3 regions of the Halomonas sp. RT37 genome follow, and region 2 is predicted to be linked to each of the others. Evidence: predicted binding sites of a transcription regulator. Region 2 holds the regulator's gene; each other region holds the start of a gene.
What was found. The regulator sigma-54, encoded in region 2, starts transcription at its own class of promoters, with help from an activator protein. The targets are predictions, from matches to a motif close to TGGCACNNNNNTTGCTNT.
Positions count from the first base shown of each region.

Region 1: NFG58_RS04400 (sugar phosphorylase) is a predicted target of sigma-54. The motif match lies at 1,921-1,938, and genes of this name have one in related genera.
Region 3: NFG58_RS04385 (HAD-IIB family hydrolase) is a predicted target of sigma-54. The motif match lies at 1,707-1,724, and genes of this name have one in related genera.

Region 1 covers NZ_CP098827.1:963,053-968,338, forward strand. The annotation lists gene NFG58_RS04400 (sugar phosphorylase) at 88-1,845, opposite strand; gene nrdR (transcriptional regulator NrdR) at 2,039-2,524, shown strand; gene ribD (bifunctional diaminohydroxyphosphoribosylaminopyrimidine deaminase/5-amino-6-(5-phosphoribosylamino)uracil reductase RibD) at 2,521-3,681, shown strand; gene ribBA (bifunctional 3,4-dihydroxy-2-butanone-4-phosphate synthase/GTP cyclohydrolase II) at 3,895-5,040, shown strand; gene ribE (6,7-dimethyl-8-ribityllumazine synthase) at 5,162-5,286, shown strand, end outside.
Region 2 covers NZ_CP098827.1:1,718,826-1,724,111, forward strand. The annotation lists gene NFG58_RS07440 (HPr family phosphocarrier protein) at 1-108, opposite strand, end outside; gene rapZ (RNase adapter RapZ) at 111-992, opposite strand; gene ptsN (PTS IIA-like nitrogen regulatory protein PtsN) at 1,046-1,531, opposite strand; gene raiA (ribosome-associated translation inhibitor RaiA) at 1,537-1,845, opposite strand; gene NFG58_RS07460 (RNA polymerase factor sigma-54) at 2,005-3,417, opposite strand; gene lptB (LPS export ABC transporter ATP-binding protein) at 3,693-4,418, opposite strand; gene lptA (lipopolysaccharide transport periplasmic protein LptA) at 4,418-4,948, opposite strand; gene lptC (LPS export ABC transporter periplasmic protein LptC) at 4,961-5,286, opposite strand, start outside.
Region 3 covers NZ_CP098827.1:956,204-961,489, reverse strand. The annotation lists gene NFG58_RS04390 (glycosyl transferase) at 1-722, opposite strand, end outside; gene NFG58_RS04385 (HAD-IIB family hydrolase) at 719-1,669, opposite strand; gene glyA (serine hydroxymethyltransferase) at 1,965-3,230, opposite strand; gene NFG58_RS04375 (hypothetical protein) at 3,449-4,834, opposite strand; gene NFG58_RS04370 (polyphosphate:AMP phosphotransferase) at 4,976-5,286, opposite strand, start outside.

The DNA.
Region 1 (5,286 bases), 760 kb from region 2:
AAACGCCATCGGTTCGACCGCTGACGTCGCCGGGCAGTGAAAGCGCCAGGGCCGCGCTGTTGTGTGATACACCGAGCGCGCGGTGGCTTATCTGTCGGTGCGCACCAGCCACAGTGAACGATAGGGGGCCAGGGTGTCGACGGGCCGCCAGGCGCCTCCTTCCAGCAGGTCCTGCCAGCCGGACTGGTCGAGGCCGTCCAGTACCAGTGGCTGAGGCCGATCGGTGACGTTGTGAATGGCCAACAGTCGACGGCCATCGTCCAGGGGGCCGCGCTGGATCGCCAGCAGCTCCGGTGGTGTGGGGATGACCGTCTGGGCCGCATCGGGGTGGAAGCAGGGTTCCCTGCGACGGATCTCGAGGCGTCGGGTGAGGGCGAAGAACACCTCGCGGGTCGGCGTGTGACGGCTGTCCAGCAGAGGTTCCAGCTCCTGGCGGTCCCAGCGCTTGCGATTGATCGAACGCAGGCGCCCGCTGCGTTCGACCCCGTCGTGGTCGTTCTGGGTGGCGGTCAGGCAGTGCAGGTAGACGCCGGGGATACCCTTCAGCACCAGCATCAGGTGCTGGCTCAACAGGAAGCGCTCGACCTGCCACGGGTCGGGGCCGCGCCGGGTGCCGCTCATGGCGTCGAACCAGGTGATATTGAGCTCGTAGGGGCTGTCGCTGCCGTCGGCCTGCCGGCGCATGCTGACGAAGCCACCGAAGCGCTGCATCAAGGAGACCAGGGCGTCGATCTCGTGGCCTTCCAGCCAGCCTTCCAGCGGGCGCACGCCAATGCCATCGTGGCTGGCGGTGAAGTTCAGATAGCTGCAGCCGGCGGGGAGCTCGGGCAGGCTGTCGAGCCAGCGCGCCAGGGTGCCGGCCTCGCCACTGGTCAAGGTGTGCAGCAACAGAGGTGGCAGCGGAAACTGGTAGACCAGATGGGCCTCGTCGGGCGGCGTGTCCTGTCGCTCAAGGCCGAAGTAGCTGATGTTCTCGGCGTGGGGCACATTGGTCTCGGTGATGATCAGGGTGCCGGGGGCGACGTGGTCGACCACCGCCCGCAACAGCCGCACCACCGCGTGGGTCTCGGGAAGGTGGATACAGCGGGTGCCGGGGCGTTTCCACAGGAAGGCGACGGCGTCCAGCCGGACGATGCGGGCGCCCTGCTGCAGGTAGAACAGCAGGATGCCGACGAATTCGATCAAGACGTCGGGGTTGGCGAAGTTGAGGTCGATCTGGTCCTCGGAGAAGGTCGCCCACAGGTGGCGAACGCCACGGCGGGTGCTGACGGGGACCAGCAGCGGTGAGCTGCGCGGACGCACCACCTCGCTGAGATCGGTATCGGGGTCCATCTCGATGAAGTAGTCGCGCCCGGGCAGGTTGCCGCCGAGATAGTCGGCGAACCACAGCGATTCCCGCGAGACATGGTTGAGCACCAGGTCCACCATCAGATCATGGTGGCTGGCCAGGCGCCGGATATCGCGCCAGTCGCCCAGTTTCGGGTCGACCTCGCGATAGTGGATCACCGAGAAGCCGTCGTCGCTGCTCCAGGGGAAGAAGGGCAGCACATGGACACCGCTGAAGACGGTCTTCAGGCGCTTGCTCAGGAACTCATCGAGTACCGCCAGGGGGGGCTTGTCGGCATCCAGCAGCGAGTCGCCATAGACGATCAGCCACTGGTCCTGCTCGCTCCACAGCGTCTGGCGTGCACCATGACGGTGCCTCAACCCGGCCCCCTGCGCTTCGATCAGGCGCAGCAGACGGCGCAGGACCTCTTCGCTGCGTGCACCATAGAGAGGCGCGAGCAGCTCTGCGGCACGCTGGCGAAAGTCGTCGGGTTCCAGGGGGGAGAGGTGGCTTGCCATGGTGTCCTCCGCAGGCGTGGGGGCGCCTTGCCCCGTGAGCGCTCGCCATTTCATTGACGGCTAGAAAGAAAGTATCAAGCACAGGGCGTGCCAACTCAGCTGAAATCGCGGATGACCTGGGCCATTGCGCTGGGCGGGGCAGGCCTCAGCCGTTACACTATGGCGACATATTTTTCCTGCCGGACTGTCCGCTATGCATTGCCCCTTCTGTGGCGCCCAAGAGACCCGAGTGACTGACTCCCGGCTGGTCGCCGAAGGTGATCAGGTGCGCCGACGGCGGCAGTGTGCTGGCTGCGGTGAGCGCTTCACCACCTACGAGACCGCTGAACTTATCATGCCACGGATCATCAAGGCCGATGGCTCGCGGGAGGTGTTCGACGAGATCAAGCTGCGGGCCGGCATGCTGCGGGCGCTGGAAAAACGCCCCGTCAGCGCCGAGTCGATCGAGGCGGCGGTGGAACGTATCCGCCAGAACCTGCGCGCACGGGGCGAGCGCGAGGTCCAGGCGCGGGTGGTCGGTGAAGAGGTGATGAATGCCCTGAAGCGCCTCGATCAGGTGGCCTATATCCGCTTTGCTTCAGTCTATCGACGGTTTCAGGATATCGACGAATTTCGCGCCGAGATCGACCGCCTGGCCCAGGAGCCGAGTTTCTCGCCCGACACCGGGGAGAGCACATGAATCCGACGGACATCACGGCAGGCCAGGATGAAGCCTGGATGGCCAGGGCATTGAAGCTGGCCGAACGCGGTCGCTACACCACCATGCCCAATCCGAGGGTCGGTTGCGTACTGGTCAAGCACGGCAAGCATCTGGCCGACGGCTACCATCAGCGCGCCGGGGAGCCCCACGCCGAGGTCCATGCACTCGAGGCTGCCGGTGAGCACGCCCGAGGCGCCACCGCTTACGTGACGCTGGAACCCTGCTCTCACCAGGGGCGCACAGGGCCTTGCTGCGATGCCTTGATCAAGGCCGGTGTCGCCAGGGTGGTGGTAGCCATGCAGGATCCCAATCCTCAGGTGGCGGGACGCGGTATCGCACGCCTGCGTGACGCCGGGGTCGAGGTAAGGCTCGGTTGCCTCGAGGCGGACGCCCAGGTATTGAACGCCGGCTTCGTGTCGCGCATGACCCGGGGGCGTCCACGGGTCAGCCTCAAGCTCGCCATGAGCCTCGACGGCCGTACCGCCATGGCCTCCGGCGAGTCCCAGTGGATCACCGGTGCCGAGGCTCGGCGTGACGTCCAGCGGCTGCGGGCTCAGAGCTGCGCCATCCTCACCGGGGTGGATTCGATCATCTTCGACAACTCGCGGCTGACGGTGCGTGCCGATCAGCTCGGGCTCGATGACGCCGAAGTCATCGCCCGACGCCAGCCGCTTAGGGTCGTGGTGGACTCGCGCCTGCGCATGCCGCTGGCCGCGGCCTGCCTGAGCGAGCCAGGGGAGACGCTGGTGGTCTGCGTCGAGGGCAGCGAATCCCCTCGCAGAGACGCGCTGATGCGCTCCGGCGCGCGGGTGCTGGAGATGCCTGCAGGCGACGACGGCCGCGTCGATCTTGGCGCGCTGCTCAAGTGGCTCGGTGACGAGGGCGGCTGCAACGAGCTGTTGGTGGAGACCGGCGCGACCCTGGCAGGTGCCTTGATGGATGCCTGTCTGGTGGACGAGTTGCGTCTTTACATGGCGCCGACCCTGCTCGGCTCCGACGCGCGCGGGCTGATGGCGTTGTCGGGCATCGAACGCATGGCCGAGCAGCGGCCTCTGGAAATTCTCGATATCCGTGCCCTCGGCAAGGACTGGCGTATTCTGGCGCGCCCGGCGCTGGCCGCCTGCGCCGAGCACTGACCCGACGAAAGTCACCGGGGCCCGGGATCGTAGTAGCGGGGCTTCATATAAGCGGCGCCCGACGCGGAGTCGCAGTGGCCGATCTTGATATAAGCGGCGCCCGACGCCCTGTCTGGTCTTTGTCTTTGACTGGCGCCCGACGCCGCGCCACGGTACCCTGACGCGGTTTCTGGCCGCCGTCGCGAGTGGCCATTTTAGATCCAGGGAGCATACATGTCGCAGTCTTCCAGCGGGGGCCTGGCCCCTATTGCCGAACTCGTCGAGGATATCCGCCAGGGCCGCATGGTGATCCTGATGGACGACGAGGATCGGGAAAACGAAGGTGACATCATCATGGCCGCCGAGAAGGTCGAGGCCTGGCACATCAACTTCATGGCGGTTCACGCCCGTGGTCTGATCTGCATGCCGATGACCCGGGAGCGCTGCGAACAGCTCAAGCTGCCGCTGATGGTGCAGGACAATGGCTCCGGTTTCGGTACCAAGTTCACCCTGTCCATCGAGGCCGCCGAAGGCGTCAGCACCGGCATCTCCGCTGCTGACCGCGCACGCACGGTGCAGGCCGCCAGCGCGCGCAATGCCAAGGCAGAAGACATCGTCCAGCCCGGCCACATCTTTCCGCTGATGGCCGAGCCCGGCGGCGTGCTCAGGCGCGCCGGCCACACCGAGGCGGCCTGCGATCTGGCCGCCCTGGCCGGTTGTGATCCCAGCGGTGTGATCTGCGAGATCATGAACGACGATGGCAGCATGGCCCGACGTCCTGAGCTCGAGCGCTTCGCCGAGACCCACGGGATCAAGATGGGCACCATCGCCGACCTGATCCACTACCGGATCCACAACGAGCAGACGGTAGAAGAGGTCGAGCGACTGCCGGTGACCACCGCCTACGGTGAGCTGACCGCCCACGTCTTTCTCGACCGCACCCACAAGGTGCACCACCTGGCGCTGGTGAAGGGCTCGCCGAGTCCGGACAGCGTGACCACGGTGCGGGTGCATCTGGCCAACGAGATGCGTGACCTGATGTGCCTGGTCAAGGGCGAGGACGCCTCCTGGCGCGCCCACCAGGCGCTGGAAGAGGTGGCGCGGGCCGAGCAGGGTGTCTTCGTGCTGCTCGATGACATGCGTCCGCATCAGGACCTCAACGATATGCTGCAGGTGTTCCTGGAGCGCCGCCGCACCGCTCGCGGCAGCGAGTCCGACGGCGCCGGCAACTACCTGACCATCGGAACCGGCTCCCAGATCCTGCGCGAGCTCGGTGTCGGCAGGATGCGTCTGCTGAGCTCACCGTGGAAGTTCTCCGCGCTGTCGGGTTTTGATCTCGAGGTGGTGGACATCGTCTCGCCAGGTGATATCAGCGGTTGATTCACGCCGGGCGAGGCAGTAATGCTGGCGTCCGGTGTTTCGGTTTTTACCAGGGGACAGGCCCTTTGACAGGGTCACCCCGACTACCGGCCCCAGGCCGGTACATTCAGGAAGATTCAAGATGCAACCTATTTCCCAAGTCGAAGGCAGCTTCGTCGACGTCCAGGGCCGCTACGTGATCGTCGTGGGCCGCTTCAATCACCATGTGGTAGATAGCCTGGTCGAGGGCGCGGTGGACAGCCTGGT
Region 2 (5,286 bases):
GTGGACGGTGACGGTGGCGTCAAAGGGTTGGCAGCAGGTGACCAGGCGAGTCGCGGCGCGTGCATGCAGGCCGCGACGATTGGTCAGGGTCAGGGTGCGTCGGGCCACGCCTAGAGTCCTCCGCTGTCCAGTCGGCGTTGCTGGCCGAGTTCGCGGTGGCGTAGACGGACGCGGGGATGCTGGTCGGCCAGGGCCGAGGCGATTCCCTCGGCCAGGTAGACCGAACGATGCTGTCCTCCGGTGCAGCCCACCGCCACGGTGAGGTAGCTGCGCTGGCTTTGCTGATAGCGCGGTAGCCAGGTGCGCACCCAGGCGAGAATGTCGCGTTTCATGTCGGCGACGTCCTGATAGCGTTCGAGGAAGTCGATGACGCTGGGATCGCAGCCATTGGCATCACGCAGCGATGGTTCCCAGTAGGGGTTGGGCAGACAGCGGGCATCGAACACGATGTCTGCATCCGGCGGCACGCCACGCTTGAAGCCGAAGGACTCCACGGTCAGGCTCAACTGGCCGCTGCGGTGGTCGGCGACCTGTTCGGCGATGCGCGAACGCAGTTCGTGTACCGACAGGCGAGAGCTGTCGATGACCAGATCGGCCAGGTCTCGAATGCCCGAAAGGGCCTTCTGTTCGGACTCGATGGCTTCCGCCAGGGTCATGTCGCTATCACGGGTCAGCGGGTGACGGCGCCGCGTGTGGGAATAACGCTCGAGCAGAATTCGCGCATCACTGGTCAGGTAGACCACCTGGCAGTCGATCGGACTCTGCTTGAGGGACGCCAGCTGGGCGGGGAAGCGTTCCAGCGCCTCAGGCAGGTTGCGGGCGTCGACGCTGACGGCGATACGGCGGGAATGACCGTTTTCCAGCTCGTCCACCAAGGCGCCCAGCAAGGTCGCGGGAAGGTTGTCGATGGCGTAGAACCCCAGGTCCTCCAGGGCCTGAAGGGCCACGGACTTTCCCGAGCCGGAGCGACCACTGATGATCACGAGCTGCATGTCCTGTCTCCTTGGGCAGGCGTCCATTGCTGATGGCCTAGGCAAGGCCGCGATCAGGAGGGAGTGTCGTCCCCTGGCGCCTGTTGGCGGATGGCTTCCTGCAGGCGCTCGTGAAGCTCGCGCTGGGAGCTGGCGTGGCGCAGACGGTGACGTGTGTCGGCGTCGTTCATGACGCCAGCGACCTGGCCGAGCAGGGCAAGATGGGCGTCGTCGGCCTCTTCCGGCACCAGCAGCACGAACACCAGATCGACGGGCTCACCATCGATGGCATCGAAGTCGACAGGTTCCGCGAGTTTGAGGAAGCCGGAGATGGGCGCCTTGCAGTGGGGGTTGCGGGCATGGGGAATGGCGACGCCATTGCCGATGCCGGTACTGCCCAGGCGCTCACGTCCGATCAGCCGACTGAAGACCTCCTGGCTGTCCAGGCTCGGGGTGTTCTGCGCAATGAAGGTGCTGAAAAACTCCAGCACCCTCTTCTTGCTGCCTCCCGGGACATCGAACAATGTGCGCTCGGGAGGGAGAATGGCTTCCAATGTCATGAGAGTCAGCGAATTCCGGCGCCTTGGGCGCGGGCTTGGGATTTTTCCTTGTGCTTGACCAGCTGGCGGTCCAGCTTGTCGGCAAGGGCGTCGATAGCAGCATACATGTCGCCGTCCTGCGCTTCGGCATGCAGGTCGGCACCGGCGGCGTGAAGGGTGCAGGCGGCCAGCTGGCGTTCCTTTTCCACCGAGAGGGTCACCTGGACGTTGGTGATGTTGTCGTAGTGGCGCTCCACACGGGTGAGCTTCTCTTGTACGTAGTCACGCAGGGGATCGGTCAATTCGACGTGGTGGCCGGTGATGTTGACTTGCATGACAGGCTCCTTGCTCTTTCGGGTGGTGGCTTGATTGTAACCCTTTTTCCGATCCTGCAAACCCCCTCGACGCTACGCAGAAAGACGCAGATGTCATGCGAAATTTCAAGTGCTTGCGCTTTCCCGATAACTAGGCTAGCGACGCCGCAGCGCAAGGCCTCAGCGCAGTCGCTTGCGCTCGCTGGAAGACGGAATATTCATGGCTTCCCGGTACTTTGCCACGGTGCGTCTGGCGACATTGACGCCGTCTTCCGCCAGCAATTCCACCAGTTTGCTGTCCGACAGAGGTTTGCGGGCAGGTTCCTTTTGAATCAACGATTTGATCATGGCGCGGATGGCGGTACTGGAATGGGCGTCGCCATCCTGGCCGACCTGGCTCGAGAAAAAATACTTCAACTCGAACACGCCGCGAGGCGTGTGCACGAACTTCTGGGTGGTCACGCGGGAGATGGTGGACTCGTGCATCTCCACCTTGTCTGCGATATCGGCCAGCACCAACGGTTTCATGGCCGCTTCTCCCTGCTCGAGGAAGTCGATCTGACGCACCATGATTTCCCGGCCGACCTTCAGCAAGGTGTCGTTGCGGCTGGACAGACTCTTGATCAGCCAGCGCGCCTCCTGCAGGTGGTCCTTGAGGAACTGGTTGTCCTGGCTCTTGTCCGCGCGCCGAATCAGCGCAGCGTAGTCGGGCTGGATGCGCAGTCGGGGCATTGCATCCGGGTTGAGTTCAACGCGCCAGCCCTCTTCGGTGTGGCGTACCACCAGGTCGGGTATGACGTAGTCGTTATCGCTGTCACCGAACTGGCTGCCGGGACGTGGGTCGAGGCTCCGGATCAGCTCGATGACGCTGTCGAGTTGGTCGTCATCGAGTCCTAGTCGGCGCTTCAGCAGACGTCGGTCGCCGCTGGCCAGCGCCTCGAGAAACTGTCTTACCAGTCGTCCGGCCTGGGGCAGCAGGACGGTATCGCGAGGCAGGCTATCCAGTTGCAGCATCAGACACTCGCGCAGGTCGCGGGCGAACACTCCGGTCGGTTCGAACTGTTGCAGCCGAACCAGCACCGCCTCCACCTCTGCGAGGGGAGGGGGGCGACGACCGTCTTGCTCGAGCCCCTGGGCAATGTCATCCAGTGTCTGCTCGAGATAGCCGTCGGCGTTGACCGCGTCGAGCAGGCTCTCGGCGATCAGGCGCTCCTGGTCGCTGACGTCGAGCATCGCCAGTTGCCAGCTCAGGTGGCTGTGCAGTGACTGGGAGCTTGCCTGGCGCTCGAAATCCGGCGCCTCGCCACTGCCGGCGGGGGTGGTGCCCAGGTCCTGGTAGGTGTCGGACCAGTCGCTGTCCACACTGAGTTCCGAGGGAATCTGATCCGCCCAGTCATCTTCCACGGCTTCCCTGGTCTGCTGTTCGCCGAACTCGTCCTCGAGTTCGAGCATGGGGTTGGCCTCCAGCGCCTGCTGGACCTCCTGGCGCAGGTCCAGGGTCGAAAGCTGCAGCAGGCCGATCGCCTGTTGCAGTTGCGGGGTCATGGTCAGCTGGGTACCGATGCGCAGCTGCAGTGACGCCTTGAGGGCCATGGGTCGGGATCCACCAGTGTTGTCGAAAGGCTTTACCCTAACGACGAGTCATCAGACATGCAAGCATCTTGCCAAGTTGGTGTTTTTTGACCTGTGGGAGGGAGTGTAAAGGTCGATGTGGAACAACTTGGTAGGGGGGAGGTGCTTCTTTCGAGGGAGGCCCTGTGTGCAAGGTGAGGCCGACCCTTTCGGGGCCGGCGGTTGAATGCTGATGCTGGCAAGTGTTGCGGCCGCTTGATGCGACTGCGACTGCGGCTGTCGGGCGGCCCTGCGGTCTAGAGGCGGAAGTTCTCGCCCAGGTAGACCTCCTTGACGCGCTGGTTGGCGAGGATGGACTCGGCGCTGCCCTCGGCGATGATCTGGCCGTCGCCGACGATGTAGGCACGATCGCAGATATCGAGGGTCTCGCGCACGTTGTGATCGGTGATCAGGACGCCGATATCGCGGGCCTTGAGTTGACGAATGATGGACTTGATCTCGCCCACCGAGATCGGGTCGACCCCGGCGAAGGGTTCATCGAGCAGGATAAAGGCCGGCTCGGTGGCCAGGGCGCGAGCGATCTCGACCCGGCGCCGCTCCCCGCCGGACAGGCTCATGCCGGGGTTGTCACGAATATGGCTGACGTGGAAATCCTCGAGGAGTTGCTCGAGACGTGCTTCTCGGCCCTCGCGGTCGAGGTCCTTGCGGGTCTCGAGGATCGCCATGATGTTGTCGGCCACCGACAGCTTGCGAAAGATCGAAGCCTCCTGAGGCAGGTAGCCGATACCGGCCAGCGCGCGCTGGTGCATGGCCGCGCGGCTCAGGTCCCGATCATCGATGCTGATGCTGCCGGCGTCGGCTCTGACCAGGCCGACGATCATGTAGAAGGAGGTGGTCTTGCCGGCCCCGTTGGGGCCCAGCAGACCGACGATGCTGCCCTGCTCGATCGACAGGCTGATGTCCTGGACGACGCGACGCTTCTTGTAGCTCTTGGCCAGATGGCGAGCGTGGAGAGTCTTCATCAGTTTCCTTGGCTTTCCGGCTCGAGGGTCATGCGAATGCGCTGCTCGCCCTGGACGCCCTGGGCGCTGGAGCGGGCCTGGACCACGCGGCGATCGAGGAAGTACTCCAGATAGGCACCGTCGAAGGTGTCATTGGCCTTGTGCAGCTCAGCCTGGTCGATCAGCTCCATGCGGCGTTCGGCCACGTGGTAGATCACCTTGCGGCCCCAGCCCTTGACCACCGGTTCTTCCGGGGATGGCTTCTGCTCGAGGTAGGCGCGGGAGCCGGTCGCGGTCGCCAGTGACAGTTGTCCCTGGTCGTTGCGCTGGATCTCGACGCGTTCGCCGGTGAGGATCATGCTGCCTTGCACAATGCGCACGTCGCCGGTATAGACCGCGGTACCGGCGCGATCATCGAGATCCAGCTGGTCGGCCTCCACCTGAATCGGTGCGCTGCGATCACTTTCCAGCGCCAGGACACTGCTGCCGGTGGCGCCGGCGGCCAGGCCAAGGGCCAGGGCAAGCAGGAGGGCGGGACTTGGACGCATCATGGAAGGGGCTCCTTATTGAGGCTCTGGCGGATGATGACCGGTGACATTGTCGGTCAGGCGAGCGGTATTGTCATGGATCCAGGCGTCGAAGCGCTCCCCTTGCATCTGTTGAGGGGGTTGGCGTAGGACGGCTGGCGTTTCGCTCCAGACATGGCCACTGTCGCTGTCGTAGACCAATACCTCTGTATCAAGCTGCCAACGCTCTGCGGGGGCCTCGAGATGGGCGTCGCCCGACAGGGTCAGGGGGTTGCCGTCCGGACCCAGTTCACCGTTGTCGGCGTCGGCGATCCACTCTCGGCCGCTGTCGTCGATCAGCGCAAGGTCCGGCTGGTCCACCC
Region 3 (5,286 bases), 760 kb from region 2:
GGGATACGGATGTTGTCCAGCACCTCGGTACGCATCGAGAACTCCCCCGACAGCGGGTAGCGATAGCTGTCCAGGTAGTCCAGGTAAGGCAAGGGCCCGTGCATGATCTTTAGCGCCCGCAGCAGCGGGGTCACCATCAGCCGGGAGACCCGGCCGTTGAGCTTGCCCTCGGCGATACGCGGGTAGTAGCCCTTGCAGAAGGCGTAGTTGAAGCGTGGGTGGGCCACCGGATACATCAGCCGTGCCAGCAGGCCGCGGTCGTAGGTCAGGATATCGCAGTCATGCAGCCCCACCGCGGCGGTGCGCCCGGATGCCTGCACATAGCCCGCACAGAACCACACATTGCGGCCCTTGCCCGGCTGCTGTGGCGCCAGGCCTTCCTCGGCCAGCTGCGCGTCCAGCGCGCTCAGGCGCGGGCCGTCATTCCACAGGATGCGATGGTGCTGGGGCAGGCGCGAAAAGAACTCGCGTGCCCGCAGAAACTGGTCCCGGTCGGCACGATCGAGGCCGATCACGATCTCCGACAGATAGCTCGCCTGGGCCAGGGACTCGACGATGGCGTCCAGCGCCGGTCCTTCCAGCTCCGAGTACAATGACGGCAGGATCAGCCCGAGCGGGCGCTGGCGGCCGAAGCGCTCCAGATCCGCCTCCAGGTCTTCGACCTTGCGCCGGGTCAGGTTGTGAAAGTCGGTGATGATGCCGTTCTGGTGGAAATCGCTCATGCCTCACCCTCCTCGCCCAGCTTGTGATGATCCTTGTCGTCGGCGCCGCCGGCATCGGTGCTGCCGGCCTCAGCGCTGCTGGCAGGCTCCGCCGCGTCCTGCTCTCCCCAGAAGTGCGCAACCCCCTCGGCCCAGCCCCTGGGGCCCAGCGCCTCGCTGCGATACAAGCGCGGCTGGCACGGGGACACGTCGAGGCCATGGCGGGCACGAATCACCACCGCCGCATCGGTGGCCTCGAGCATGGCGACATCGTTGGGGCCATCGCCCAGCGACAGGGTCTCGGGGCGTCGGCCCTTGAGCGCCTCGAAGCGGGCGCACAGCCATTGCACCGCCTGGCCCTTGTCGGTGTCGCCGAGCACGTGCCAGAAGCGCCCGCCCCTCGTCATGCGCAGGCCGTCACTGGCCAGGCCCTCGCGAAAGCGCTGCAGCAGCGCTTCGTCGTCTTCCCACAACAGCGGCTCGCTGCCCTCGCGCAGGCGTGCCAGGCGAGCCTCCTGTTCATCCAGACCGGTGAAGGCCACCACGTCCTCCAGCGCCATCTCGCTCATGGTCAGAAAGCGCGCGGACAGCCGCTCACGCCAGATCGCCACCCGCCGGCGAATCAGCCCGATATCCACCCCGAGGGTGCGGATCACCAGGCCATCCGGGCCCGGCTGTCCCTCACGTCGGGCGTGACACCAGCTGGGGGGCAGCGCAATCACCGCGCCGTTCTCGGCGATAAAGGGGCGATCGGCGAGGCCGAGCTGCTGGCGCAGCCCGAGCAGTTCACTGCGGGTCTTGCTGGTCACCGGGATCGCCGCAACGCCGGCCTCACGCAGGGCATCGAGCCAGGGCTCGGCGGGCTTCCAGCCGTAGTCATGGTGGTCGAGCAGCGAGCCATCCAGGTCGGTGAACAGCAGCCTGGGCCCGTCGAAGGCACCGATTCGGGGAGTCGTGCTGGCGTGCATGGTGGGACCTTCGCATCAAAAGGGTTCACCGAGATACAAAGCAAGGGCTGCGCCATCGCTGAGAAGAGCAACGGGAAAACAAGCAGATGAAGGGAATGTAGACGTCAGCGCAACGAGGCCCCGTCAGGTCCGGGGCGGACGCGGCCGTGCCCGGTGCAGGATAAGGCACCACAATGGTGCATCGACAGCCGACGCCCCGCTGCAAGCACACAGCCCCAGAACGACGACACCCCCGAGAGCGGAGCTCTCGGGGGTGTCTTTGGTGGCCTGAGCGGCGGGTCACCCCGCCGGGCACTCAGCCGTAGACCGGCAGACGGGTGCAGACTTCTTCCACCTTGGCCTTGACCTCGGCCTCGATGGCCTCGGTGGACTCGCCCTTGGCCATGACGTCGAGGATGTCGCAGATCCAGCCAGCCAGATCACCGCACTCGCTCTCGCCGAAACCACGGGTGGTGACCGCCGGGGTGCCGATACGCAGGCCAGAGGTCACGAAGGGGCTCTGCGGATCACCGGGCACGGCGTTCTTGTTGACGGTGATGTGGGCACGACCCAGGGCCGCGTCCGCGTCCTTGCCGGTCAGGCCCTGCTTGATCAGCGACAGCAGGAAGAGGTGATCCTCGGTGCCGCCGGAGACCACGTCGTAGCCACGCTCGATAAATACCTTGGCCATGGTCTGGGCGTTCTTGACCACCTGCTGCTGGTAGGTCTTGAACTCGGGCGCCATGGCCTCCTTGAAGCAGATCGCCTTGGCCGCGATGACGTGCTCGAGCGGGCCGCCCTGGCCACCGGGGAAGACCGCAGACTGCAGCTTCTTCTCGATGTCGGCGTCGTTCTCGGCGGACAGGATCAGGCCACCACGGGGACCGCGCAGGGTCTTATGGGTGGTGGTGGTGACCACATGGGCGTGGGGCAGCGGATTCGGGTAGACACCGGCGGCAACCAGGCCGGCCACGTGGGCCATGTCCACCAGCAAGAAGGCACCCACCTCGTCGGCGATCTCGCGGAAGCGTGCCCAGTCGATGATCTGCGAGTAGGCGGAGAAACCGGCGATGATCATCTTCGGCTGGTGCTCGCGGGCCAGGCGGGCCACCTCGTCGTAGTCGATGCGGCCGGACTCGTCGATGCCGTACTGCACGGCATTGTAGTGCTTGCCGGAGAAGTTCGGGCGGGCGCCGTGGGTCAGGTGACCGCCGGCGTCGAGGCTCATGCCCAGCACGGTGTCACCGGGCTTGACCAGGGCCTGGAAGACCGCGCCGTTGGCCTGGGAGCCTGAGTGCGGCTGGACGTTGGCGTAGCTCGCGCCAAACAGCTCCTTGGCATAGTCGATGGCCAACTGCTCGACCACGTCGACGTACTCGCAGCCACCGTAGTAACGCTTGCCGGGATAGCCTTCCGCGTACTTGTTGGTCAGCTGGCTACCCTGGGCTTCCATCACCCGGGGGCTGGCGTAGTTTTCGGAGGCAATCAGCTCGATGTGAGCCTCCTGACGGGCGACTTCCTTCTGCATCGCATCGAACAGGGCATCATCGAAACCGGCAATCTGCATATCACGGCTGAACATCGGCGGCATAACCTCGCAGCGGGGGATTCAAGGGGCAATCGCGAAAAGCGGGCCGCCATCATAGCGCAGCCCATGACCGCTTTCACATGAAAGACCGTCATGGGCTGCTGCATGATTTCTCATCTTGGCTTCAGTCAGACTGAAGCGTGGCCCACCGGGCGCTCTTTTCCAGGCTCAGCCCGAAACGCCGGCGGGCGCCACGACCCTTCGGCCAAGCCCTAGTCCATCGTGACTTCCATGGACAACGCCTGGGGCAGCCCCAGCGGGTCCTGGGCCAGCTTCTGGAGCTGTCGGCTGGGTGGCAGGCTGAGGTCGATTGACATCTCGCTGGCCTCGCCGGCCATCATCTGCACCAGCCCCGTGAGCACCGCGCCGATCTGCGGTCCCATCATGATGCCGAAGCCTTCGGACTGGGTCCTGAGCTGTTCGAGCAGGGCGTCTTCGGACACCCCCTGGGTCGCTGCCACCACCGGTGCGATACGCCCGAACACGCCCAGATCGCTGAGACTGAGCGAGACGTCGCCGCCCTGGGTGTCCAGCTCGGTCCAGTCCTCGAGGCCGGCAAAGTAGGCCGCAGGGTCCTGGCCCTTGGGCAGGTTTACCGGCAGGTCACTGTCGAAGCCGAGGCGGAAGGCATCGGCTGCGGTCATCTCGAAACGGCTGGCCACCTGGCCATTGGCACCGCTGGCCTCCCAGGTACCGTCCATGTCGGCGTCCAGGGTGAGCTGTCCGGAGCCATCGGTCAGCACGTTGCTGACCAGACGTAGCTGGGTGCGCTCGTCCACCGGCGCCAGCTCGATCATCCTGGCCAGATCCACCGTCAGGTTGTCCATGCGCCCGCTGTACTCGCCGTCGTTCATGTCGCCGTCGGCCACCAGATGCTCAAGGCTTGCCACCAGGCGATCGGTGGCGATCTCCAGGTCCTCGAGCTCGAGGGCGTCCACCGTGGGCGCGTCGCTCGCAAGCCCCTTGAGGCCGGTCAGACTGAGTGACGGCAGCGAGAAGGTTCCGGCCCCGAGCTCCTCGAAGTTGTCGCTGGAGCCGCTCATCCCGGTCAGCGTCAGGCTGCCGATGGCATCGGCGCTGACGTCGCTGGCGCCCAGGCTCTGGATCTCGATGCGTCCGGGATAGTCGCCCCAGGGAAGGTCAGCCCCCACCTTGCCCTGGCGCTGATCCATCACCAGTCCTTCCAGGCTAATCCCGGCCAGCGGGTTGTCTTCATCCCAGGGCAGATCACGCAGATCGAGCACCGGCTGGCCGGGCTCCTCGAACACCAGCCGCTCAAGCAGCATGCTGGCGCCCCGGTCGACCAGCTCGATGTCCTCGAGCACCACTTCTTCCGGCGCGTCGTAGTCGCCCTCGACCAGGTAGCGCGCGATGGTCAGGCGTTCGCCGCTGTCGCCGGTCAGGGTCAGGTTCTCGGCACTGGTGGTGCTGCCGAGCAGCTCATCGGATACCTCGCCGATCTCGAGGGTACCTTCACGCTCCAGGGCCGCACGCAGGTCAGCCTCGAGACGTTCGGCGTCGGCCTGGGCGACGCTCGCCCCCAGAGAAAGCAGCGCCACGAAAGGGACGGCGTGGCGGGAAGACAGACGGCACTTCATGAACTTTCACCTCCGGTGTGAAAATAGAACCTGGCAAACGCCAACGATCTTTGCCGATACGGCAGTTGTGTCAGCCTTCACTGTAGCGCCTGAACGAACCCGTCGACAGGCCTTCAGCAGTGTTGACAGGACATCGGTCACTCAATCCAGCGGCAGGCGCGCCGACAACCGCCGACTCACCTCCTCGATCACCGCCAGGCGCGCCCGACGCTTGTCGTTGGCGTCGATCAGCACCCACTCGCCGCCAGGGGCATGAGTTTCCGCGAACATCTCGTCGATGGCCTGCTGGTAGTCGTCCCAGCGCTCGCGGTTGCGCCAATCCTCGTCGGTGAGCTTGTGCCGCTTGTGAGGAGTCTCGGCCCGGGCTTCGAAACGCTCGAGCTGCTCGTCCTTGTCGATGGCCAGGAACAGCTTGACCAGCACGGTGCCGTGCTCGAGCAGGCGCGCCTCGA